DNA from 3 places in the Mesorhizobium sp. URHB0026 genome. Region 3 is predicted to be linked to each of the others. Evidence: riboswitches for the same ligand, from Rfam matches in the RefSeq annotation. Region 3 holds a riboswitch; each other region holds the start of a gene.

Region 1 (7,939 bases), 2.9 Mb from region 3:
TCCCCTGCCGTCGCGGGGCACGGTATGGTCTGCGAGAAGGCCGGGGGCGACTGTCCTTCCAGCGGTTCGCGAGGTGCCTGCCTGCCGCGCCATGCTCTGCCGCGCCATGCCCTGGCGGGCGGCTCCTGCCGCAGCCGCCCGCTCTTGCGTCTCAGCCGCAACTGCTTGGCGAAGCCGCGCGACAGCCAGGTCAGCCTGCCAAAGTCGGTTCGCGGCTTGGCCTGCAGCAATGCCGACCAGCGTGCAAGGCCGGTGCGGTCGGCCATGACCAGCACGCGCGCCAGCACCCTGTCAGGCACCGTCACGCCAACATCGAGCGCAAGGTAGGAAAGCGCCACCGCCGCGGCAACGGCAAGGCCACGCCTGGCGACGACATCGAGGAACACGTCCCAGTCGACGCCGCCGGCGCGAATGGCCACCGCGCAATCGACCAGCCAATCGCTGTGGGTGTGGGCATCGAGCCCGCCATGCGCGATGGCGAGCGCGATGCGATCCGCAGGCGACGGCACCAGCACGCCGACACCGCTGAATTCGGCCGCCGCCGCGCGCTGCCAGATCGCCTGGTCATCCTCGTCGCTTTGCTGCGAACCGTCATAGGCAAGCTGGTGCAGATCGATATCGCCATAACTGCCCTTGAAAAAATTCATCGAGCGTAGCGACGCCAGTCTTGTCCTCAGATACTGTGGGCTTACCCCGGTGGCGATCTGCCAGTCGCGGTCGCGCAGCACGCCGAACGCCGCCGATATATCCTGCGGCCGCACCAATATGTCGATGTCGTGCGCCACCCGGCCACGCTGCGCCGAGGCGTTCAAGGCAATGCGGCTGGCACCCTTGATCAGCATCACCAGGCAGCCGGAATCCGTCATCGCCTGCAGCGCCGGTTCGGCCTCGCGCATCGCCATGCGCGACTTGGTCCACAGCATCTTTTGCAGGCCGACAAGGCGCGGATAGGCGGAATGGCCGGCCAATTTCCGCCCGAACCGGTCGCAGATCGCGGCCAGCAGCCGATGTTCCCTGAAGGAGACGAGGTCTATGTCGTTCGCGCTTAGCCACTGCAAGGCGCAACCGGCGGCCGCGTCCTCATCGGCAAGAAGCGCGGCCTTGAGCAGTTGGTCGAGCCCGCCCGTCGGCCAGGACCAGCCATAGTCCGGGAAACGTCGGCTGATGCGGCGGATGCCCGCCATCAGCCCGCGCCGGCCTTGTTCCGGGCCCGTCGCAGCATGGCGAGCCGCGCCACTTCGAGATAGCCGCGGTCGCGCGCCGCATCGCGCCCGTAGGACAGGCTGCCGGGCCTGATGCGACGCAGCGCCAGCACCTCTTCCACCATGTCGAGGGCAAGGCCCGCCTCGCGTGCCCGCGCGATCCAGTCGATCATTTCGCCGCGGCCGCCCGGCGGATCGACGACTGGTCCGACGGTCTCGGCGACCTCGCGCCGGATCAGCATCGTGGTGCGGGACCAACCGGGTACGATCGCGTCCTCGGGAGCATCGGGCCGGTCATTGCGGAAGTTTCGCAAATGACAGAAGACGCCCGACGTTCCGGGATGTCTTTCGAGATGCGCGAGCTGTGTTTCGACCTTGCTCGGCAGCCACAGATCGTCGGCATCGAGCGTCGCAATGAGCGGCGTCGACAAGGCGGCGATGCCCCTGGTCGTGGCGCTGCCAGGTCCGGCATTTGCCTGGCGCAGCAATTGCAGCGGCAGGTCCGTTCCGCCGATCGCCGCCGCGAGATCGTCGTTGGATCCATCGTCGACGATGACCACCAGCTCGGGCCGCACTGTCTGCGCCGCGACCGATCGCAGCGTCTCGGCGATGGTGCCGCTGGCGTTGAAGGCCGGTATGACGACGCCATAGTTCCGCATGCTACATGAAGCGCCAGTTGGCGAGTTCTTTTACATCGAATATGCCTTCGATCCCGCGCAGTGAAGGGTCGGCCTTGCGCCGTTTCATCGATTTGTGGATGGCCCGCAAGAATTCCCGAAGGGATGTGTCGACTTGCTTCGTCATGTTGCCGGGATGACGTCGGTAGTAAAGCGATACGGTATCCGGCAGGACGAATCTGGGGCCGCTTTCAAAGGTGCGCAGCAAGTAGTCGGTGTCTTCGGCCTGGCCGAAGGCCTCGTCGAAGCCGCCGATCCGTTCAATGAGCTTACGCGAGAAAATGCCCGACGACAGATGAATTCCCCGCACGGTCATGCAATGGCTGCCGGGGCAGGGTTCCAGCAGATCGTCGTCGATGTGTTCGACCATCATCATCAGGGAATAGGTAAGCTCCAGAGCGGGGTCGGCGTCAAAGCATGCAATATCGGCCTTGAATCGTCCCGCGGGCGAGACATCGTCCGAATCGAGAAACGACACGAGCTCGGTTTCCGGCGTGAGCAGTCTGAGACCAGCGTTGCGGGCCCGCGTCACGCCCATGTTCTCTTGCCGGAAAAGGCGAATGCAGGCGTTCTCGGCCATCATCGAACGCACGGCCTCCGCCGACCCGTCGGTCGAGCCGTCGTCGATCACGATGATGTCGAGATCGGCGGCATCGTGCTGCCGCACGAGCGAGCGCAGCGCCGAGACGACATAGCGCTCGCGATTGTACACAGGCATGATCACGCTGAGCTTCACCGGGCGCCTCGTGTCAGGAAATCCTCGATTGTGCCAGCGATCTCTGCCGGGTCGGTGCCGAGGGACAATCGGAAGCACGGCAGGTGGCGCGCCAATTCGCTGAAGAAGCGAAAGCCGCTTTCGCGCTCGCCCGGCATCTGGGCGATGCCGGACGGCGCCAAGGCAATCATGGCATCCTTGCGCGACATCGGCATAATCGAACTTGCTCCGCCTCCGCTGATATGTGGCACCACCAGCGCGACGATGTCCAGCATGGTGGGCACCGGCCGAGGCGCGACATCATGAATATGGAACGTGTGCTTGCCTTGCCAGTTCAGCGGGCCTTGCGTCAGCCGCTGCCGCAGGCCCAGCCGAGCGAAACCTTCCGTGTCCTGCTTCAACGTCGAAAAAAGGGGGCGCGCGGTCACGCCGTCGGTGAGATCGATCAGCACATAGTCGTCGCCGACACTGTCGAGCCCGTTAAGCAGGCCGGCGACGACGGTGCCGGATTTCCCGGCCCCGCCCGAGCCGGCAAGCAGAATACCCTTGCCGTCGATGCCGAGCGTGCCGGCATGGGTCAGCCGCATGCCGCGCGCGGCATATTCCCAGTGCAGGAAGGCGCGCAGCGGTGCTCCAGGCTCCCAGGGCGGAAAGGCATCGGCCGAGGCCATCAGCTGCACGCCGACGCGGCGGTACGGATCGTAGACTTGCCAGAAATCCAGGTCGTGGAAATGGTGCCCGCGCAAACCGGCTTCGGCGAGCTGTTTGGCAAAACCGTGCTCGGTGAAATGGGCATCGCCCCAGTGCGCCGGCTCCGGGATGGCGTCAATGCCGGGATGCGCGATGAAGATGCGACCCGTGGACGGTGCCGGCTGATCATGCCCGGCCTCGACAAAAGCATGGCCCAATGCATCGGCAAGCACGCCGTGACCGAGATGCGCGGTCAGTTCAAGCCAGGGCAGGCGAACCTTTCGCATGGTCGGATAGCACGCGGCCGCGCCTTCAGCGGCGGCGATGAGATACCGGGCGTAATCCGGCAAGGTTTCGAGCGTGACGCGCGGCATCAATCGCCTTCCATCACGCTGCGGCCTCCCCGTCAGGAAGCCTGCTTGACCGCCGGCCAGCCGAGAGGTTCCTCGACCTCGTGGATGGGATCAACGACGATCAGGTCGGCGAGGTCGTCGTGAATGCTCACATTGAGCGGCTCGTTCGTGGCGGCAAGCTCGGCAGGCAAATCGCCCGGCAAAGGCCGCGCCGCCGCGTCCAAGCGCACCAGCAAACCCAATTCGAGCAATTGCGATATGAAGTGTTCGAGTTCGGCCTGGCCTATTGTCGAGCCGCCGGCGCTCAGTCCGACCAGGGCCTGGGCGTCCGCGCCGGATGAAAGCGCCTGCCACACCTTGCTGCCGGAATCGGAAAAGCCGAAATATTTGCCATTGGCAAGATTGAGCACCACGGCCTCGCCATCGAAAGATTCGAAAACGATATCCCGGCTCGCTACCGCATAGGCGTGGGAATCATGCGTCATTGTTGCCCCGTCCTGCATTTCCTGCCCGCCAGCAGGACCGCTTCCACCGACAACGCCTGTAAACTTTCAGGTCTTCCTTGGCAAGGTAACCTTTGCCGGCAACGCGGGACCATTTCCGGGATCAGTCGAAAGCGGGGCGGATCAAGCCTCGATTTCAAGCGGCGACAATGGCTTGGAACAACAGGCCAGGATGAAGCCATCATCGATCTCATGATCGAGGATGCCGCCATTGTGGCTCATCTCGACGCTGCCGGAGACTTTCTTCACCTTGCAAGTTCCGCACAGGCCGAATTCGCAGGCAGCCGGTATTCGCACGCCCGAGGCGCGCGCCGTCTGCAGCACGGTCTGGCCGGCGACACAATCGGCGTCGACATCCGAAAGCGCGAAGCGGATCGGCGTCGCGGCTTCGACGCAAATCGCCCCGCCGTCTTCAGCCGGCGAGGCAAACGGCGCCGGGATTTCCTCCACCGCCGGCGCGGCAAAGCTCTCCTGATGGTACTTTGCCATGTCGAACCCGGCGGCCTCCAGCATGCCGCGCACGGCGCGCATGAAGGGATCGGGGCCGCAGCAGAAGATTTCGCGTTCGCGGAAATCGGGCGCCAGGAGCGGCAGCCGGATGGCGTCGATGCGGCCCATATGGCCGTACCAGCCCTCGCGGCTCGACCGCTCCTCGATCATGAAGCCGAGCGACAGGCCCGGCATATGGCCGCCGAGTAGTTCGAGTTCCTTGCGAAAGATGATCTCTTCAGGGCGCCGCGCGCAATTGACGAATCCGACATCGGTCCATGGCGCGCAGTCGTTCAGCCAGCGCAGCATCGACATCATCGGCGTCACGCCCGAACCGGCCGAGATGAACAGGTATTTCGCCGCCGGGTGGCTGTGCAGCGAAAAGTCGCCGGCCGGTCCATAGGCCTTGACGTGCGAGCCGGGCGTCAGGTGATCGAACATCCAGCGTGTGCCGACGCTGCCCGCCTGCGCCTTCACCGTCACCGCGATCGAGAATGGTCGCGACGGCGATGATGACAGCGTGTAGGTGCGCATCAGCGGGCCGTCCGGTGTCGGCAATTCCAGCGTCACGAACTGGCCCGGCTTGTAGCGGAACCAGGTCTGGTTGTCCGAGCGGAAGGTGAAGGTCTTGACGTCGGGCGCCTCGTCGCTGACGCCGATCACTTCCAGCACCTGCAGCCTGTCGTTCCACGGCGCCATCTGGTCGAGATGGCGATAGAGGCCAAGATCAGTCATGGCGTTCATCCCTGCATACCTTTTCATTTTGCGCATGTCGTGATCCCAAAACGCTGCACGGTTTGGGCGAAATGCGCTAGGCGACACTGCGCAGAGCGGGCCGGCCGTCTTCGGAAAGCCGTGGGCCGATAAAGCGCGCGTACCAGTCGACGAACTGGATGACGCCGCCCTCGTGCAGCTCCGAATAGGGACCGGGCTCGTAGGCCGGCGACAGGATGCCGAAGGCGTTTTCCTCGACGATGCGGCGGTCCTGGTCGTTGGTCTCGGTCCAGACATGGGTGAGTTCGGGCAGATCGTAGTCAACGCCTTCCACCGCATCCTTGTGGACCAGCCATTTGGTCGTCACCGCTGTTTCCGTGGCGCTGACCGGCAGCACGCGGAACGTCACCGCATGATCCACGAGGATATGGTTCCAGGTTGTCGGGTAGTGATAGTGCATTAGCGTGCCGATCCGGTCGGCCGAGACGCTGTCGGACAGGTTCCTCTTCACCGCCCGCTTGCCGGTCATCGTGTAGCTCTGGGCATCGCGCAGCAGCGGCGCGCGGGTGGCGCGGTATTGTCCGGCCGGGTCGATCCGAAACTTGCTGGGCAGGCCAACAGCTTCGCACTTCGCCCAGTGGGCCAGCATCTCCGGGTCGTTGTCGGCGCCTTGCACGCCAGTCACGGTCGGCGCTTCCGGGAAGGTCTTGCACAGCTCAGGGTGGTTGCCCGCGCAATGGTAGCATTCGCGGTTGTTTTCCCAGACCAGCTTCCAGTTGCCCTTCTCGATGATCGTGCTCTCGAAGGCGATCTTGGCCTCGCTCAGCCGGTGCGGCTGGAGATAGGGCTCGATCATCGCCCGCATCGGCGCGAAGTCGGCGGGCTCCTTGGCCAGGCAGATGAAGACATAGCCGGCGACGCTTTCGCAGGCGACCGGCTTGAGCCCGAACTGGCTCTTGTCGAACCCATCGGCCATCTGGCGGGCGAACAGCAGCCGGCCGTCGAGTTCGTAGGTCCACTGGTGATAGGGACACACCAGCTTGGCGGCCATGCCCTTGTCGGTGTTGCAGACGCGGCTGCCGCGATGGCGGCAGGAATTGTGGAAGGCGTTGATCTTGCCCTGCTGATCGCGCACCAGCACGACCGGATAATCGCCGATCTGCACGGTGATGAAGCTGCCCGGCTTGGGCAACTCGCAATCATGGCCGATGAACAGCCAGTCGCGATACCAGATCAGCTCCATGTCCAGCTTGAAGTAGTCCGGGTCGGTATAGAAGGGCTGTTCCAGCGAAAGGCCCTGTCTGCGGCCGTTCAAAAGCCTCAGCATGTCGTTGCGCGCGTCCATGTCCTGTCCTCATTTTCAAGGACTGAACTGGTGGTGATGGAGGAAGGACTGGGCGCAAGCCGGCGAAAGCCGGACAACACCATCCGCCCCTTGACCGCCCACCGCGATCAGTCGAGTTCTAGCGATCTCGGGCTGGTTTCCGGGCTCTGGAGTTGTCCTGGCGGACCATCGCGACACCTTCCCAGGCTTTCGCCCAGTGGTCTCCCGTTGCGACTTGAACTCCACCACCGTTGCGGGGGCAGCGCCGGAATCTGACCGGCTTCCCAATTCTCCGCTCCGTCGTCACGCAGCGGCACCTGAGATGGCTTGATCTAATCACGACAGGGTTTGCGACATCGGCACGAAAGCGACATCGCATCCATGCGGCGCGACACGCATGCGGGATCGTCCCGGCATGATTGCCGCGGGGGGAATCGCCTCTTCTCGCCAGGCGCGCGCGGGCACCGTTTTCGACCCTCAGCCGGCCGGAAAAGGGTTAACGGTTTCGAAAAGTGACTATTAGCACAGTCTAAAATCGAACCGAACGGTTCGTTTCTGTTGACGGTGCGTGCAGGACAGTGTGAACGCCCAGCCCTCCGACACAGTTGGTGATCGGGTCGTCATCTTAGTCAACTACTTGATACCGAACAGAAAAATGAGACATGTAGAAGGCGTTGGTACAATTTCAAGTAGCAGAGTCATGGTCCACGCTGAACAACTTCGTGATTGGAAACGGCAAGGGGGCTCTCCCACATCGGGGCGGTCCGAACGACGCGATTCAATCCAAGACACGCCGCTAGACGGACGGGAAAAATACTGGAGTACAAAAATGAAAAAGATCATTCTCACTGCCGCCGCCCTTCTGGCGATTTCCGGCAGCGCCTTCGCTAGTAGCGACCATTATGGTTCGAACGCCGCGACCCCCGCGGCCACTGTCGACAGCTCCTACACCGCTTCGACCAAGAAGTCGGAGCCGGCTGCCCAGACGCCTGTGACGGGCGCCGACCACAACCTCTTCGGCAACAATTAATAATCATCTCCGGCACGCGGCGGGTGAACCTGCCGCGCCGGTGGACCCTACAATTCAGGAGTATTAAAATGAACAAGATCCTCTTTGCTGCCGCCGCCGTTCTGGCTCTCTCAGGCAGCGCTTTCGCCGGCAGCGACAACTATGGCTCCAACGGCGCCAACCAGGCTGCTGCTGCCTCCACCGACAATCCAAACACCGCGTCGATCGGCAAGTCGGCTCCGGCCACCTCGGCGCCTGTCCAG
Region 2 (7,939 bases), 1.7 Mb from region 3:
GCCTGTGATCTAGCAGGGCGGCGTTGAAAAACGGCCAAGGGACAGGGTAAGCAAAACGCCAAACGGCAGCGTTAACAACGCATTACGAAATCGAACCGGCAAACTGATTCAAGCTGTTGAGGTTTTGATTCAAGCGCGCTGGGCACGGACCGTATGACCGAGCGCGGTGAACACGGTGCGCACGATTCCTGCGACGTCGAGACCAGCATCGGCATACATCTTTTCTGGCTTGGCGTGGTCGGTGAAGGCATCCGGCAGCACCAGGGGGCGTACCTTCAGGCCGCTTTCGAGCAGTCCTTCATGGGCGAGGAATTGCAGCACATGGCTGGCGAAGCCGCCAATGGCGCCCTCCTCCACCGTTACCAGAACCTCATGGGAGCGGGCCAGCCGCCGGATCAGATCCTGGTCGAGCGGCTTGGCGAAACGGGCATCGGCGACCGTGGTGGAAAGCCCGGCTGCGCCGAGTTCCTCGGCTGCGGCAACGCAATCCTGCAGCCTTGTGCCGAAGGACAGGAGGGCAACCTTGCTGCCTTCCCGGACGATGCGGCCTTTGCCGATCTCCAGAACCGAGCCGCGCTCGGGCATTTCGACGCCGACGCCGTTGCCGCGCGGATAGCGGAAGGCGATCGGCCCGTCGTCGTAGCTGGCGGCGGTGCGAACCATGTGACGCAATTCCGCCTCGTCGGCCGCGGCCATTACGACAAAGCCCGGCAGGCTTGCCAGGAAGGTGGTATCGAACGCGCCGCAATGGGTGGCACCGTCGGCGCCGACAAAGCCAGCGCGATCGATGGGGAAACGCACCGGCAGTTTCTGGATCGCGACGTCATGGACGACCTGATCATAGGCACGCTGCAGGAAGGTCGAATAGATCGCCGCGAAGGGCTTGTAGCCTTCCGTCGCCAGGCCGGCGGCGAAGGTCACCGCATGCTGTTCGGCAATGCCGACGTCGAAAATCCTTGACGGAAACACCTCGCCGAACAGGTCGAGGCCGGTGCCGCTCGGCATGGCGGCGGTGACGGCGACGATGCGGTCGTCCTCGCGGCCCTCCTGGATCAGGCTTTCGGCAAACACCTTGGTGTAGGCCGGTGCATTGGCCGGCGCCTTGGCCTGTGCGCCGGTGATGACGTCGAATTTGTTGACGCCATGATACTTGTCGGCGGCCGCTTCCGCCGGCGCGTAGCCCTTGCCCTTCTGGGTGACGACATGGATCAGCACCGGACCCTTGCCGTTGTCACGGACATTTTTCAGGACCGGGATGAGATGCTCCAGATTGTGACCGTCAATCGGGCCGATGTGATAGAAGCCGAGTTCCTCGAACAAGGTGCCGCCGGTGACGTAACCGCGCGCATGCTCGACCGCGCGGGTGATGGCTCGATTGGCCCGCTTGCCGAGATAGGAGGTCAGCTTCTTGCCGAAGTCGCGCAGGCCGACATAGGCCTTGCCGGAAGCCAGGCGCGCCAGATAGGCGCTCATGGCGCCGGTTGGCGGGGCGATCGACATATCATTGTCGTTGAGGATGACGATGAGGCGCGCATCGAGCGCGCCGGCATTGTTCATCGCCTCATAAGCCATGCCAGCCGACATAGCGCCGTCGCCGATGACGGAAATGACATTGTTGCGGCCGCCTGAGAGGTCGCGGGCGGCGGCCATACCGAGGCCGGCCGATATCGATGTCGAGGAATGGGCGGCGCCGAACGGGTCATATTCGCTCTCGGCTCGGCGGGTGAAGCCCGACAAACCGCCTTCCTGGCGCAAGGTGCGGATGCGGTCGCGACGGCCGGTCAGGATCTTGTGCGGATAGGCCTGGTGGCCGACATCCCAGATCAGCCGGTCATCGGGTGTGTTGAAGACATAATGCAGTGCCACCGTCAGTTCGACCACGCCAAGGCCGGCACCGAGATGGCCGCCGGTGCGGGAAACGGCATCGACCAGTTCGGCGCGAAGCTCAAATGCCAGTTGTGGCAAGTCGCTCTCGGCCAGCCTGCGCAGATCGGCCGGGACGCGAACCCTATCGAGAAGCGGCGTATGCGGCGTTGCGTTCACGTTGGGCCCAGACTTTCTGTTCATCTGCGGGATAGGCCGCCGGCAGGCGAAAGTAAATGCGTGTCGCTGACGCGGACGCTCAACCCTTCGATCCGCTCAACCTTCCGGCAGCGGGATGAATTCTTTCTCATCACCAGGAACGATATCGAAGCGGCCGGTCTTCCATTCCTGCTTGGCCTGCTCGATGCGCTCCTTGGACGAGGAAACGAAATTCCACCAGATGTAGCGCTTTGAGCCAAGCGAGGCGCCGCCGAACAGCATGAAATGCGCCCCGGTCGATGACGATATGACGATCTCGTCGCCGGGCCGGAACACCAGCAGCCGTTCCGCCGGAAAGACATCACTCGAAATCGAGACCTCGCCCTCCAGCGTGTAGATGGCGCGCTCCTCGGCATCGGCCGGGATTTTGACGCTGGCGCCGGGCGCCACCCGCAAATCTGCATAGAGTGTTTCGGTATCGGCCCGCACCGGAGACCGCAAGCCCTGGAACTCACCGATGACGACGCGGCCGCTGACGCCTTCGGCGTCGATTTCGGGAAGCCGCAGCGCCGCGGTGTTCTCGAACACCGGTGCCACCTCTTCCTTGCCGTCCGGCAGAGCCAACCAGGTCTGCAGGCCGGAGATCGACATCGGCGCGCCGCGCAATTCCTGCGGCGTGCGCTCGGAGTGGACGATGCCGCGACCAGCCGTCATCAGGTTCACGTCGCCGGGCTCGATGACCATCTCGGTGCCCAGCGAATCGCGATGCCTGATCTTGCCGTCGAACAGATAGGTCACGGTCGACAGGCCGATATGCGGGTGCGGACGGACATCGAGCGCCTGGCCGGCGCGCATGATCGCGGGACCCATTCGATCGAAGAAGATGAACGGCCCGACCAGGCGCCTCTTAGCGGTCGGCAAGGCGCGACGCACTTCGAAACCGCCAATGTCCTTGGCGTTGGGGATGACCATCAGCTCGATCTGGTCGCTGGCGAAGGCATCGCCGGCCTCAGGGTCTTTGCCGGGGAAGAAGCTCATGAACTCTCCTCGTCAGCGGTCAGCGGGCGCGTGGGCATATCAGGCGAACCGGATCGCCGCTTTTGCTTTTAATTTGGCCGCCACCTCTTCGCGATTGCGCGGATGCTGGTGGGTTTCGAGGGAATCGAGCAATTCGCGTGCGGATGCGGCGATGGCTTCGACCGCATGATCGAACGCATGCTGGTTCTTGGCAGAAGGCCGCGTCGTGCCGCTCAGCTTGCGGACAAACTGCAGTGCCGCGTCACGGACTTCGTCGTTAGTTGCCGGCGGATCAAAATTGAACAGGGTCTTGATGTTTCTGCACATCGCTTCCGTATCTCCTCTTGTCCGTTTCAATCGGGACGAACTGTATCCTCAATGATGATCGTGTCCAAAAATCGGTAAGGCTGCTCCGGACTCAGTCCGCGTCGAGCGGCTCGGTTCCAACCGGCTTGCCGTCGCGCGACAGCCTGATCTTCTCGACCTTGTCCTCGGCGGCCTTCAGCAGCCGGTCGCAATGGACCTTCAGCGCCTCGCCCCGCTCGTAAATCCGGATAGACTGGTCGAGCGGCACGTCGCCCCGCTCCAGATCATCGACGATCTTCTCCAGTGCGTCGAGTGCCTGTTCAAAGCTCATCGCCTTGACGTCTTCGTTGATCTCACCGGTCATCATTCATCCTTTCATCAGTCGCCCGACATGGGCGGCGACCGAAAATGCCAATCCCTGCAGATCGTAGCCGCCCTCGAGCAGGCTGACGAGCCGGTTGCCGCCGTGGATTGCGGCGCGCTGCATCAGCTGGCCGGTCGCCCAGTCGAAATCGTCCTCGGTCAGATTGATTTCCGCCAGCGGGTCGCGATGGTGCGCGTCGAAGCCGGCCGAAATGACAATCAGATCCGGCGCGAAATTGTCGAGTGCCGGCAGCACGCGCGACAGGAACGCATCACGAAACACCTCGCTGCCGGTCCGAGGCGCCAGCGGCGCATTGACGATGTTGCCGGCGCCGGTCTCGCTCTTCGCGCCCGTGCCGGGATAAAGCGGCATCTGGTGCGTCGAGCAATAAAGCACCGAGGGATCGTCCCAAAAAATATCCTGCGTGCCATTGCCGTGATGCACGTCCCAGTCGACGACGGCGACGCGCTCGGCGCCGTGCTTCTTCTGCGCGTAGCGGGCCGCGATTGCCGCCGTGTTGAAGAAGCAGAAGCCCATGGCAGTGGTCTTTTCGGCATGGTGGCCGGGCGGACGGGCGGCGACAAAGACGTTGTCGGCGCGGCCCGCAAAGACGTCGTCGACGGCGGCATTGGCGGCACCGATCGCCGTAATCACCGCCTGCCAGCTTTTCGGGCTGGCGGTGGTGTCTGCGTCGATGCGGGCAATGCCTTCGTCGGGGATGGCGGCGCGGACACGCGCGACGAAATCGGCGGGATGCGCGTAGAGGATGGTCGCTTCGTCGCCCTGCGGTGCCTCGACGCGGTCAAGCGCGGCAAAAGCTTCGTCGTCGAGCACGCGCTCGATGGCGCGCAGGCGGTCGGGCCGCTCGGGGTGACCGGGCGGGGTGATGTGTTCGAGAAAGATCGGGTGCGTGTAAAGACGGGTGGCCATGCCCCCTATCTAGTGCCCCGGCGCCGTGATGGCCATGCGTTGCGGCTTGATCGCTGGGGAAAATCGAACCTGCGTCCATTCATGTCGCTGCGGGCATTGGCGTCGTCGGCCCTTCGGAGTAAGACTGCCGCTACTGCCTGGTGCCTGCCGGTCTGTTTGTTTTAGCCGCATTCCGCGACGCCAAGTGTTTCCACTTGGCTACAAATGCCCTGGCAGGAGAATCGGGAACACGGTTGAACTCCGTGGCGTGCCCAACGCTGTGAGGGGGACCGCGCCGGTAGATGCCACTGTCGATGACGGGAAGGCACCGGACGCGGGTTGATCCCGAGCCAGAAGACCGGCCTGGCAGGCATCGTCATCCGCATGGTCAGGCGGATGGCATCGATTGCAATCGCAAGGGGACAAGCGATGCGGGAAGCCATGACCGCTCAAATGGGCGATGGATTTGACCAGAGTGCGCGCGACGCGGTTTACCGTGCCATGTTTACGCGGCGCGACGTCCGCAGCCATTTTACATCGGAGGCGATCGACGACGAGGTGCTGGCGCGGCTGCTGCTTGCCGCCCACCACGCGCCATCGGTCGGCTTCATGCAACCCTGGAACTTCATCGTCATCCGCGATGCCGCGCGGCGGGCGGAGGTGCGCGACCTGTTCCTGGCCGCGCGAGAACGGGAACTGCCTGAAATCGAGGCAGAACGGCAGGCGCTCTACCGCAAGCTCAAGCTCGAAGGCATTTGCGAAAGCGCGCTAAACATCTGCATCACCTGCGACCGCGAGCGCTCGAAAGGCTCGCCGTTGGGGCGGTGGCACAATCCGGAGATGGATCTCTACAGCACGGTCTGCGCGGTGCAGAATTTCTGGCTGGCCGCGCGTGCCGAGGGCGTTGGGGTCGGCTGGGTCAGCATCATCGAGGCGCAAGCGCTGAAAAGCCTGCTGGCGATTCCCGATCACGTGACGCCGATCGCCTATCTCTGCGTCGGCCGCGTTTCCGAGTTCGCACCGAAGCCGGACCTCGAAACGCATGGCTGGGGCCGGCGGCTGCCGCTGCCCGAGCTGATCATGAGCGAGACTTTTCGCGGGCAAGGCGAAGCGCCGCTCAAATCAGCAGTGGCGCGCCTCGGCACCGTCGCCGGTGCGCCCGCGAGCCCGGCCGATCAGCTCGTCGCGCCGGCCGTGCCCCAGCGCGAACCGCCGAAAGTGGAGAGCGCCTTGTCCTTGAGTTCCCTGAACTTCGACGAAGCTTCGGCCAGCCTGGCGTCCCAGGCGGCATCGGGGACCTGACCCTCGATGGTCTTGAAATAGACCTGCATCAGGCAGGCAATGGCGAAGGGCTCGATGAAGGCCGCCTTGAAAGCCCAGGCAAAGACGATTGCCAGCACGAAAGCCCAGCCGGCGAGCTGCCCGGGCATGATGTAAAGAATAGCGGCTGCCGGAGCGAGCATCAGCAGGAAAATCACGAACGACACGGCCCACATGATGACCGCCAGCCAGACGGCGTTCTTGACCATGGTCTTACCGTTCTGGGCGTAGAGCACGACGCCTTGGCGCGCGGTTTCGAACGGCGAGGACGAATTGATGCGGATGTTGTAGCCAAGAATGATCTCGTCGACATAGGTCAGCGACAGGCGAATCACAGTGTTGAGGAACGGAAACCAGTCCGCTCAGGCCAGGAATAGGCAGGAAGGCCGCGATGCCGCCGAGCAGGCCGGTGATGGCGCGGATGGCGCCCTTGACCAATTGGTCGACAACGAAAAGGATGTTGGCCTCGGCAAAACGCTCGGTCACGATCTCTTTTGCGTAGGCGATCTGGTTCTGGCCGTCGGGAACATCATGGCCGTCGATCAGATGCACCATGACGGCTATATGGCCCGCTTTGACGACGTAGAGGATGTATTCGCGGATCCAGTAGACGGCGATCGAGACGATGCCGAAACCGACCACGCCGCCCCACATCGCAAAAGACAATGGTCCGTCGGGATCGGTGGAAATATGGCCGACGCCATAGCCGACGGATGCGCCGGTGCCGGTTGCCATGATGTAGGCCAGCGTGATGCCGAAATAGACGATCATGCGAAAGACAATGAAAGGCCAGGTCCGCATCATGATGGACACCGACCTGCCGATATCGAAATCCCACATGCCCGAATCTCCCCTCAGAGATGGCTGCCGAGGATGCGCTCAAACCGGCTATTGTCAATTGCAGGTGGTGGCGGGACTGCCATGGAGGTTCATCTTGAAAGCGCTTCCGGTTTTTTCAGCAGGCCTTCGAGCAATTGCTTGAACGCGGCCACCACCATTTTCGAGGTCCCTTCGGGATCTGGCGAATTGGCGATCCGCTGCGCAGCCTGGCTGCTCGCCCCATTGATCAGCCGCGCTGCCGACTCCGGATCGACGCCGGGGACGACCACCCCCTCCCCTTGCAGCGCGGTCAGATGATCGGTCATTGAACCGACGCAGGCGTTGGCATTCGACCACTGTGCCGGATCGCCCAGCACAGCCGGACCATCCCGGAACATGATGCGCTGGATTTCCGGCTCCAGCGCCATTTCGATATAGGTGGTGCATTCGTCGACGAAATGCTGCCAGCGGGTCGGCGCCCGCGACGCGACCTCATTCACCCGGGCCGCCATCTCCGCGTCGATTTCGGCCATAACCGCCTCAAGCAGCCCCTTCTTGTCGCCGAAGTGATGATAGAGGGCGCCGCGCGTCAGCCCGGCCGACGCGGTGAAATCATCCATCGACGCTTCGGCATAGCCGATGGTGCCGAAAGCCTGGCGCGCCGCGGCAATCAGCTTGGCGCGTGTCTCGGCAATCATCTCCTTGCGCGGTCGATGCATGCTTCTGGCCTTATCTACATACGCGTCGTATGCCAATTGACATACGCGGCGTATGCTCTATTTAACACTTATACGTCTCGTATGTAATTGTGGAATCGCCCCTTGTCGAGGAACAGAGCCATGCAAAACCCCTATTCGGAAATCTTTCGCGCTCCCGCAGCCAGGGGCTTTGCCGCCGCCGGCTTCATGGCGCGCCTGCCGATCGCCATGGCGCCAATCGGCATCGTGGCGATGCTGTCGCAGACGCGTGGCGAATACTGGCTGGCGGGCGCGGTTTCGGCGACTTTCGCCTTGGCCAATGCCTTCCTGGCGCCGCAAATATCGAGGTTGGTCGACCGCCTCGGCCAGACACGGGTTGTCGTACCCACCACCATTATCTCCGTGCTCGCTTTCGCGGCCCTGATCGCATCGGCCAATCAGGACTGGCCGGTATGGACGCTGTTCGCGTCGGCGCTGCTGGCCG
Region 3 (7,939 bases):
TGATCCCGAGACGCTCGACCGCGCCGGCGTCTGCCGCGCGGCGATCGAGAGCCTAGCGGAAAATTTTTCCGACGGCATCGTCGCCCCCGCCTTCTGGACCGGGGTCGGAGGGCTCGCCGGCGGCGCTGCCTACAAGGCGGCCAACACCGCCGATTCGATGATCGGCCACCGGACTCCGCGCCATGAGGCCTTCGGCTGGGCGGCGGCGCGCTTCGACGACTGGATCAACCTGCCGGCATCGCGGCTGACGGCGCTGCTGATCGTGCTCGCTTCCCTCCTGGTCGAGGGCGCCGACCCCCGCGGTGCCTGGCAGACGGTGCGGCGTGACGCGAAAAAACACCGCTCGCCCAATGCTGGCTGGCCGGAAGCGGGCATGGCCGGTGCGCTTGGGCTGGCGCTCGCCGGACCACGCAGCTATGGCGGTATCATGGTCGACGACATCTTCATGGGCGAAGGCGGCCGCCGCGATGTCGACAGCGGCGACATCAGGCGGGCGCTCAAGCTTTACCGGGTCGCGGACTACCTGCTGATCGGCTTGTTCGGCCTAGTCGCGCTGATCGCTGTTCTGGTTTTTTAGAACTCGATGCCTTGCTGCGCCTTCACGCCCGCCGAGAAATGATGCTTGGTCACGCCCATCTCGGTGACCAGATCGGCAGCCTCTACCAGCCCCGGCTTGGCGTTGCGGCCGGTGACGACGACATGCAGACCCTCGCGCCGGCCCTTGAGCGCCGCAACTACCTTGTCGAGAGCGAGATAATCGTAGCGTAACGCGATGTTGAGCTCGTCGAGCACGACAAGGCTGATCGAGGGATCGTCGATCAATTCCAGGGCCTTGGCCCAGGCGGCCTCGGCGGCCGCGATGTCGCGCTTCAGGTCCTGGGTCTCCCAGGTGAAACCCTCGCCCATTGCATGCCAGACGACGCGGTCGCCAAAGGCGGCAAAGGCGTCCTTCTCGCCGGTGTGCCATTTGCCCTTGATGAACTGAACGACGCCGACGCGCTTGCCGTAGCCGAGCATGCGCAGCGCGAGACCGAAGGCGGCCGTGGTCTTGCCCTTGCCGGGACCGGTGTTGACGATCAGCAATCCCTTCTCGATCGTCTTGCCCGCAACCTCGGCGTCCTGCACCGCCTTGCGCTTGGCCATCTTGGCGCGATGGCGTTCTTCATCCTTGTCGTCGGTCATTTCACTTCACCTTGAGCGGGAGCCCCGCCACCATGAGCAGCACCGTGTCGGCCACTGCCGCGACCCGCTGGTTAAGTCGGCCGGCGTCATCGCGAAACCGGCGCGCCAACGCGTTGTCGGGCACGATGCCCTGCCCGACCTCGTTCGTCACCACGAACCACGGTCCGCGCGGCCGAGACAGCACGTCCGCCAGCCGTCGGCACGCGGCATCGACGTCGTGATCGGCCAGCATGTGATTGGTCAGCCACAGCGTCAGACAGTCGACAAGCACCGGCTGACCGTCCGGCGACGCCTCCAGCGCTTCGGCGAGGTCGAGTGGCGCATCGATGGTCGACCAGCCCTCACCGCGCCGCCAGCGGTGCAGCGCGATGCGCTCGCGCATCTCGTTGTCATAAGCTTGCGCCGTGGCGATATAGGCCCATGGCGAGGCCAATGCCGTCACCAGGGTTTCGGCGTGCGCGCTCTTGCCGGAGCGCGCACCACCGATGATGAAGGTCAGCCTGCCGCGATCAGGCAAAACTGTCGCGCATGCTGGTCGCCGTGGCGGTGAAGCGCCGGCGCACCACGCCCACGATCGCGCCCAGCACCAGCCAGAAGACCAGATTGGTCACCGTCACCGCCACCACGAACTGATGGTGCAGGCCTTCCGGGATCGGCGTCTCGAAACTGTCGGGCTGCGGCGCGCCGACGACATGCGGCGCGACGATCAGCAAGACGGCGAGGATGGTCAATGGCAACGATCTGCGAAACACGATCAGGCCTAGGCCGATCGCGGTCGCGGCCGCCGTTGCCGTCCACCAGATCTGGCGCGGCAGAAGATCGGCCGCCGGCATTGCCGGCAGTTCCGGCTGCAGTCCGAGGCCCGGTGCCAGTGTGAACACGGCAAAGCCGGCCAAGCCCCAGAACACGCCCTGGCGCCAGTTGCCGACGCCACCGAAGAACTCGGAAACCGCGACCAGGACCAGCGCGAAGCCGATGCCGGTGACGATATTGGCAACCACGCTAAAGGCGAAACGCTCGAAACCGTCGGCCGGCGCCCAGCCTTCGTCTTCCTCCGCCGGTGCCATGGCATCGGTGCCCGCGGGCGCGGCAGAGCTCGTGGCATTCCCAGCGGGCGCCACCGTGCTCATCGCGTCATTGGTCGCCGCTGGTGCGGCCGCGTGATCATGGTGGTGGCCGCCGCCGGCCTTTTCGTAGACTTCGGCCTTGAGGATCAGCGGCACGGTGGCATAGGCCTGCATGCAGGCGAGAACGACACCGGCCACAAGCCCCGCGATCGCCGCGACGAACACGACGTTGCGAAACAGATTCATGATGTCGGATCCTCGTTAGTGGCAGGGAAACGCCATCGAGTGGCGATAGTCGTGGGCAGCATTGTGGACCGCATCTATATGCGAGAAGCCGACAAAGCCGACGACGAAGATGCCGAGCAGCGCCGCGAGCGCGAGCTGCATGAAACGGGACTGCGAGGAGACGGAGGCGCCGAGGGAGACGGAAGCGGTAGTCATGTCTTGTCCTTTCGCCCTCCACCCGAGGGCATCGAAGTCAGTTTCCTGTCGCCGGCAGGTCTCCTGGCTCGCGGATAAGCGCCCTTCCCCACCTTCCCGAAGAAAAATCTTCAGTGGCATATGGAGAGGACTACCGCACACAGTTGCGGGGGCAGCCACGGCATTGGGCAGGAATTCCTCCCCGCACCGCATTCCCTCTTGGCTCCAAAAAGGAACCGACGACATCGGCGACTATAAGGAAATTCGCCGCGCCCGGCAAACCAAATTCCGACAGCCGCCAGCGCAGGAGCGTCGTATCGGCGAAGCTGCCTCACCCCGTCCCGATTGACAAACTTCATGGCCGGGTGTCGGCTGGCACCCTCACGGGAAGCCAGCCATGCAGCCCAATGCCAGCGAGCGCGAGCCCTATAACGGCCTGACTCGAACCGAGCCGACGCTGCCCTCATCGGCCTATTGGGACCAGGACAACTATAAGCGCGATCTCGACGCCATCTGGTACAGGGACTGGCTGCTCGTCTGCCGCGAGGCCGATCTTGCCCAGCCTTTGGCGTTCCGCACCTTCCGCGTTGGTACGCAGGAAATCCTCGTGCTGCGCGACGACACCGGCGAGTTGCGTGCCTTCCACAACACGTGCCGGCATCGCGGCTCGCAGCTTTGCCAGGAAAGCGAGGGCCGGCTGAAGGCGCGGCTGATCACCTGCCCGTATCATGCCTGGTCCTATTCGCTGCGTGGCGATCTGGTGCGCGTGCCGTCGAAATCGCTGCCTGACGGTTTCGACAAGGCCGATCATCCGCTTTATCGCGTCGCGCTCTCGGGTGTGGCGGGGCTTCGTCTTCGTCAATCTTGCGGAAGATGCCGCCGGCTCGGCGCAATCCTCCTTCGACCCAGCCTCCGGCGATCTCGGCAACTGGCCGCTGGAAACGCTGGTATCGGGCCATGTGCTGCACAAGGTGATGAACTGTAACTGGAAGATTTTTTGGGAAAACTTCAACGAGTGCCTGCACTGCCCGGGCGTCCACAAGGACCTGTCGCGGCTGGTGCCGATCTATGGCCGCGGCCTGATGAGCCGGCATGACGATCCCGAATGGCTCCGCCACGCCGACAATGACGCGCCGGAATTTTCAGGCGGCCTGCGCGCCGGGGCTGAGACATGGTCGCGTGATGGGCAGACGCACGGGCCGGTCTTCCCGAGCTTGACGCCGGCGGAGCGCAGCGCCGGTCAGACCTATGCCACCAGCCTGCCGTCGATGTTCATCGTCGGCCATGTCGACTATGTCAGGACTGTGCGGCTTACGCCGCTCGGTCCCGAACAGACCGAATTGACCGCAGAATGGCTGTTCGCGCCCGAGGCGCTCGCCGAGACCGACATCGACAACATCGTTGCCTTCGGCACACAGGTGCTGGAGGAGGACGCGGCGATCTGCGAGGTCAACCAGAAGGGGCTGCGCTCGATGCGTCATACAGCTGGCGTGCTGATGCCCGAGGAGTACGACCTGCACCGTTTCCACGATTGGGTGCGCGAGCGCCATGCCGCGGTGACATGAGGTCTGTCGACATTCAGGTCAGGCCAAGCCGAGAAGGGCGGAGGTCGAGAATCGGAACGGAACGTACTTTCGGGGACGTGATTACCGGAAGCGCGGAAACCTGCCGTTCGCAGGCCGGCATCACCTGAATATCGACATACCTACAGCGACTTCGGCAGATATCGCCAGGTCACGAAGCCGCAAAACGCGGCCAGTAGTGCGAGCGTGACGAACACCGATCCCAGACCGAAAAAGGCCAGCACCACCGAATAGACCAGCGGCGGCGTCAGTTCGGAGAAATCGAGATAGGTGCGGTAGACCGCGGCCATCTGCGCGCGCTCATAAGAGCGCACCGAGCGCATGAAGGCGGTCGAACCCAGCGCGTCGAGCGCGATCGTGAAGAAGGCGCCGCACAGCAGGAAGGCGCCGGTGAGCAGCGGCACGGTTACGCCCACGGCACCGGCCGCCAGCAACGTCGCCGACATGGCGAAATAGGCAAATGTTATGGTCCTGCGGCCGCCGAAGCGCTTTCCCGCCTTGCCCCAGAAGATCGCCATGAACAGCAGCGCGTTGCCGGCCGAGACCAGCAGGCCGCCAGCCAATTCGCCCTCGCCGGTGATGACCATGAAGAGCGGTCCATAGACGAAGAAGGTCGTCCAGAAGCAGGAGCGGCCGAAGGCGATCAGCCAGGCCAGCCTGAGCCTCGGCTGCGCGACGAAGCGGCCGATATTGGCGAGCGGATTGGCCGGTCGTGTCTTGCCCGGGCGGATCGACTGGTTGTCGCTCAGCCGATAGGTCCAGAACAGCGCCAGCAAGGCCATGGCGAACACCGCCACCGCGCCATGCGCGGCATAAATGCCGAAGCGCGTATAGAGAAAAATGCCGAGCGTCGGTCCGCCCGTCCAGGCAACCATCGACCAGGCCATGCGCAGCGATTCGGCCTGCATGAAATCGGTCTTGCGGATGTGATCCATGATGTAGAGGTTGAGCGTGATCGACAGCGCGCTGGCGCCCATCACCCGGCACAGCATCCCGGCCAGTTGCCCGGCGAGCGTATGGGTGACGAAGAACAGCGAGCCGATGGCGAGCAGGCAGGCGCCCGCCGTGTAGACCCAGCGCCGCGCGAAGCGGCGGATCAGCATAGGCATGAACAAGGTCACCGACAGGCCGAGCAGGGACACGGCGGTGTAGAGTATCGAGACGATCTGCTCGTTGTGGAGAATCTCGTAGGCCTGGATCGGTATGACGCTCGACACCATGGCGCGGGCGAAGGATTCGACCGCGTAAAGCGAAGCGAAGGTGCGCGCATCCGCGGCCTTGAGGGCCGGAAGCCAGATCGGATGGCGAACATGGGTGGACATTGCTTCCTCAAAGCAGAATCGCGGCGTCAAATCTGCCGTGGACATTTCAGGCCCATTAAGAGGAAACCGACGCACATCCGGTAAAAAGCGAAGCCGGTCAAAGGCTTTTCCGCGCTGGCCCAACCCGGCGCCAGGCGCGGATCCGGCCGCGCGGTGCAGGCCAAGGCGACCGGTCTTCTTCTATCCGGTGCAACCGTGATAGTCGTCCTGGAAGGGCTGAATCAGATCGCGAGACCATGAGCATCCACACGCCGACCGTACCCGTCCCGCAGCCATCGAAGCGCATCGTCGCCATCGATATCTTGCGCGGCATCGCGCTGATCGCGATGGCAAGCTATCACTTCACCTGGGACCTGGAATTCTTCGGCTACACCGATCCCGGCCTGACCGCCTTCGGCTGGTGGAAATTCTACGCCCGCTGCATCGCATCGACCTTCCTGTTCCTGGTCGGCGTCAGCCTCTATCTCGCCCATGGCCGACAGATCCGCTGGAACGGCTTCTGGAAGCGGTTCGCCATGGTCGCGGGCGCGGCGGTCGCCATTTCGGTCGTCACCCGCATCGCCACGCCCGACGGGTTCATCTTCTTCGGCATCCTGCACGAGATCGCGCTCGCCAGCCTGCTCGGCCTCGCCTTCCTGCGCCTGCCGGCGCTGCTGACGCTTGCCGTCGCCGCGCTCGTCATCGCGGCGCCAGTCTACCTGCGCTTCGAGGCCCTCGATCATCCCTGGCTCTGGTGGATCGGCCTGTCGGCGATCAATCCGCGCTCCAACGACTACGTTCCGCTGTTCCCCTGGTTCGGCGCCGTGCTTACGGGAATTGCAGTGGCGAAAATCGCTTCCACTTCCGGCATGAGGGCACGCCTGGCGAACCTGGCGCCCGAAGGCTGGTCCAACCCGCTGGTCTTCATCGGACGCCACAGCCTGGCTTTCTACCTGATCCACCAGCCGCTGCTGATCGGCTGCGTCTGGCTGTTCTCGCAAGTGATGCCGGCGCAGGTCGAAACCCCGCAGGTCAATTTCCTCAAAACCTGCCAGCGCTCGTGCGAGCAGATGCGCAACGCAACCTTCTGTTCGAGCTATTGCGGCTGCATGCTCGAAACGCTCGAAGGTGAAGCCGCTCTTGATCGGCTCTTCAACAACGACCAGACTGCGGACTTCAGGGCGCATCTGTCCGATCTTGCAGCAACGTGCACTGCCAAGACCGACGACAAGATGACGGAGGGAGGGACACAATGATCGGGCCAAAGCCTGGGACCGAACCGAAGCCTGGGACCGAGCCGAAGCCTGGGCTGATACCGTGGCCCCCGGTGATCTACGCCGCCGCCATCCTCATCAGTGTCGTGCTCGGCCTCTACATCCCGCTGCCCTGGATCGGCGATCTCCTTGGCGACATCCTGTTTGCCGCCGGCTGGGTGGCGTTGTTCGCCGTCGCCGTACTCTGGTTCACGGCGATCCGCACCATGATACGGGCCAGGACCACGCTCAATCCCAACGCCGTGCCCGATCATCTCGTCACGACCGGTCCCTTCGGCGTCAGCCGCAATCCGATGTACCTGGCCAACACGCTGCTGTTGATCGGCGTCGCCTTCGTCTCGGGCATCGCCTGGTTCTTCCTGCTTGCCTTCGTCGCCGCCTTCCTCACCCAGAAGGTCGCGATCGAGGGCGAGGAGAAGATATTGGCGGCGAAATTCGGCAAGAAATACCGCGACTATGCAAAAAGGGTCCGGCGCTGGATTTGAGCAGGGCTACGTGTTGACGCCGAGCTCCACCAGCCGCTCGACGCAAGACTCCTCGGCCTGATCGAGTTCGGCCAGTGTCTCCTCGAGGTCGCGACGTTTCTGCCTGAGATCTTCGCGCTTTTCCTCGATGCGCTTGATCATCAACTTGAGCTGCCCGACTTCGCCCGGCGGCTCCTTGTACATCTGGATGATCTCGCGGATCTCGTTGATCGAGAAGCCGAGGCGTTTTCCGCGCATGATCTGCCGGATGAGGTGGCGGTCGGAAGGGCGAAACAGCCGGGTGCGGCCGCGCCGCACCGGCTGCACCAGTCCCTCGTCTTCATAGAAACGCAGCGTCCGCGTCGACACGTCGAATTCGCGGGTCAGTTCGGTGATCGAATAATATTCCCGCATTGTCACTCCCTGCCGGAATTCCAGGCGACCGCCATGCGGCGTCGCCCTTCTGTCCCGAACCAAACCCTTGCCCGCCGGAATCGACGCGGCACCCCGCATGAGCCTCGCACGGCATTTACGTAAAAGTCAATTGAGACACTTACCGGACGCCGAACCACCAACTCGCGAGGCCGAGAAAGGCAAAGAACCCAACGACATCGGTAACCGTGGTGACGAAAACGGCCGAAGCGACCG

The links. Region 3 has a riboswitch for cobalamin ahead of ACVWWD_RS24115 (CbtB domain-containing protein). Riboswitches for the same ligand answer to the same signal wherever they lie in the genome.
Region 1: it holds a riboswitch for cobalamin, as region 3 does, so the genes downstream of both, ACVWWD_RS10110 (aromatic ring-hydroxylating oxygenase subunit alpha) here and ACVWWD_RS24115 (CbtB domain-containing protein) in region 3, are expected to answer to the same signal.
Region 2: it holds a riboswitch for cobalamin, as region 3 does, so the genes downstream of both, bluB (5,6-dimethylbenzimidazole synthase) here and ACVWWD_RS24115 (CbtB domain-containing protein) in region 3, are expected to answer to the same signal.

What each region holds. Positions count from the first base shown of each region.
Region 1 covers NZ_JBSSCN010000001.1:1,986,695-1,994,633, forward strand. Annotated here, with positions in the region: gene ACVWWD_RS10080 (nucleotidyltransferase family protein) at 1-1,184, opposite strand, end outside; gene ACVWWD_RS10085 (glycosyltransferase family 2 protein) at 1,184-1,861, opposite strand; gene ACVWWD_RS10090 (glycosyltransferase family 2 protein) at 1,863-2,615, opposite strand; gene ACVWWD_RS10095 (serine kinase) at 2,612-3,658, opposite strand; gene ACVWWD_RS10100 (PqqD family peptide modification chaperone) at 3,691-4,122, opposite strand; gene ACVWWD_RS10105 (hybrid-cluster NAD(P)-dependent oxidoreductase) at 4,264-5,364, opposite strand; gene ACVWWD_RS10110 (aromatic ring-hydroxylating oxygenase subunit alpha) at 5,441-6,688, opposite strand; cobalamin riboswitch at 6,802-7,003, opposite strand; gene ACVWWD_RS10115 (DUF680 domain-containing protein) at 7,497-7,697, shown strand; gene ACVWWD_RS10120 (DUF680 domain-containing protein) at 7,766-7,939, shown strand, end outside.
Region 2 covers NZ_JBSSCN010000001.1:3,236,828-3,244,766, reverse strand. Annotated here, with positions in the region: gene dxs (1-deoxy-D-xylulose-5-phosphate synthase) at 130-2,067, opposite strand; gene ACVWWD_RS15890 (pirin family protein) at 2,140-3,060, opposite strand; gene ACVWWD_RS15885 (DUF2277 domain-containing protein) at 3,100-3,366, opposite strand; gene ACVWWD_RS15880 (exodeoxyribonuclease VII small subunit) at 3,458-3,709, opposite strand; gene ACVWWD_RS15875 (histone deacetylase family protein) at 3,713-4,639, opposite strand; cobalamin riboswitch at 4,818-4,999, shown strand; partial or broken gene bluB (5,6-dimethylbenzimidazole synthase) at 5,003-5,677, shown strand; partial or broken gene ACVWWD_RS15865 (hypothetical protein) at 5,794-6,778, opposite strand; gene ACVWWD_RS15860 (TetR/AcrR family transcriptional regulator) at 6,868-7,476, opposite strand; gene ACVWWD_RS15855 (MFS transporter) at 7,597-7,939, shown strand, end outside.
Region 3 covers NZ_JBSSCN010000001.1:4,892,465-4,900,403, forward strand. Annotated here, with positions in the region: gene cbiB (adenosylcobinamide-phosphate synthase CbiB) at 1-577, shown strand, start outside; gene cobO (cob(I)yrinic acid a,c-diamide adenosyltransferase) at 574-1,182, opposite strand; gene cobU (bifunctional adenosylcobinamide kinase/adenosylcobinamide-phosphate guanylyltransferase) at 1,184-1,699, opposite strand; gene ACVWWD_RS24110 (CbtA family protein) at 1,692-2,495, opposite strand; gene ACVWWD_RS24115 (CbtB domain-containing protein) at 2,511-2,690, opposite strand; cobalamin riboswitch at 2,727-2,925, opposite strand; gene ACVWWD_RS24120 (aromatic ring-hydroxylating oxygenase subunit alpha) at 3,067-3,654, shown strand; gene ACVWWD_RS24125 (SRPBCC family protein) at 3,644-4,234, shown strand; gene ACVWWD_RS24130 (MFS transporter) at 4,375-5,574, opposite strand; gene ACVWWD_RS24135 (heparan-alpha-glucosaminide N-acetyltransferase) at 5,811-6,809, shown strand; gene ACVWWD_RS24140 (methyltransferase family protein) at 6,806-7,312, shown strand; gene ACVWWD_RS24145 (MerR family transcriptional regulator) at 7,319-7,705, opposite strand; gene mgtE (magnesium transporter) at 7,845-7,939, opposite strand, start outside.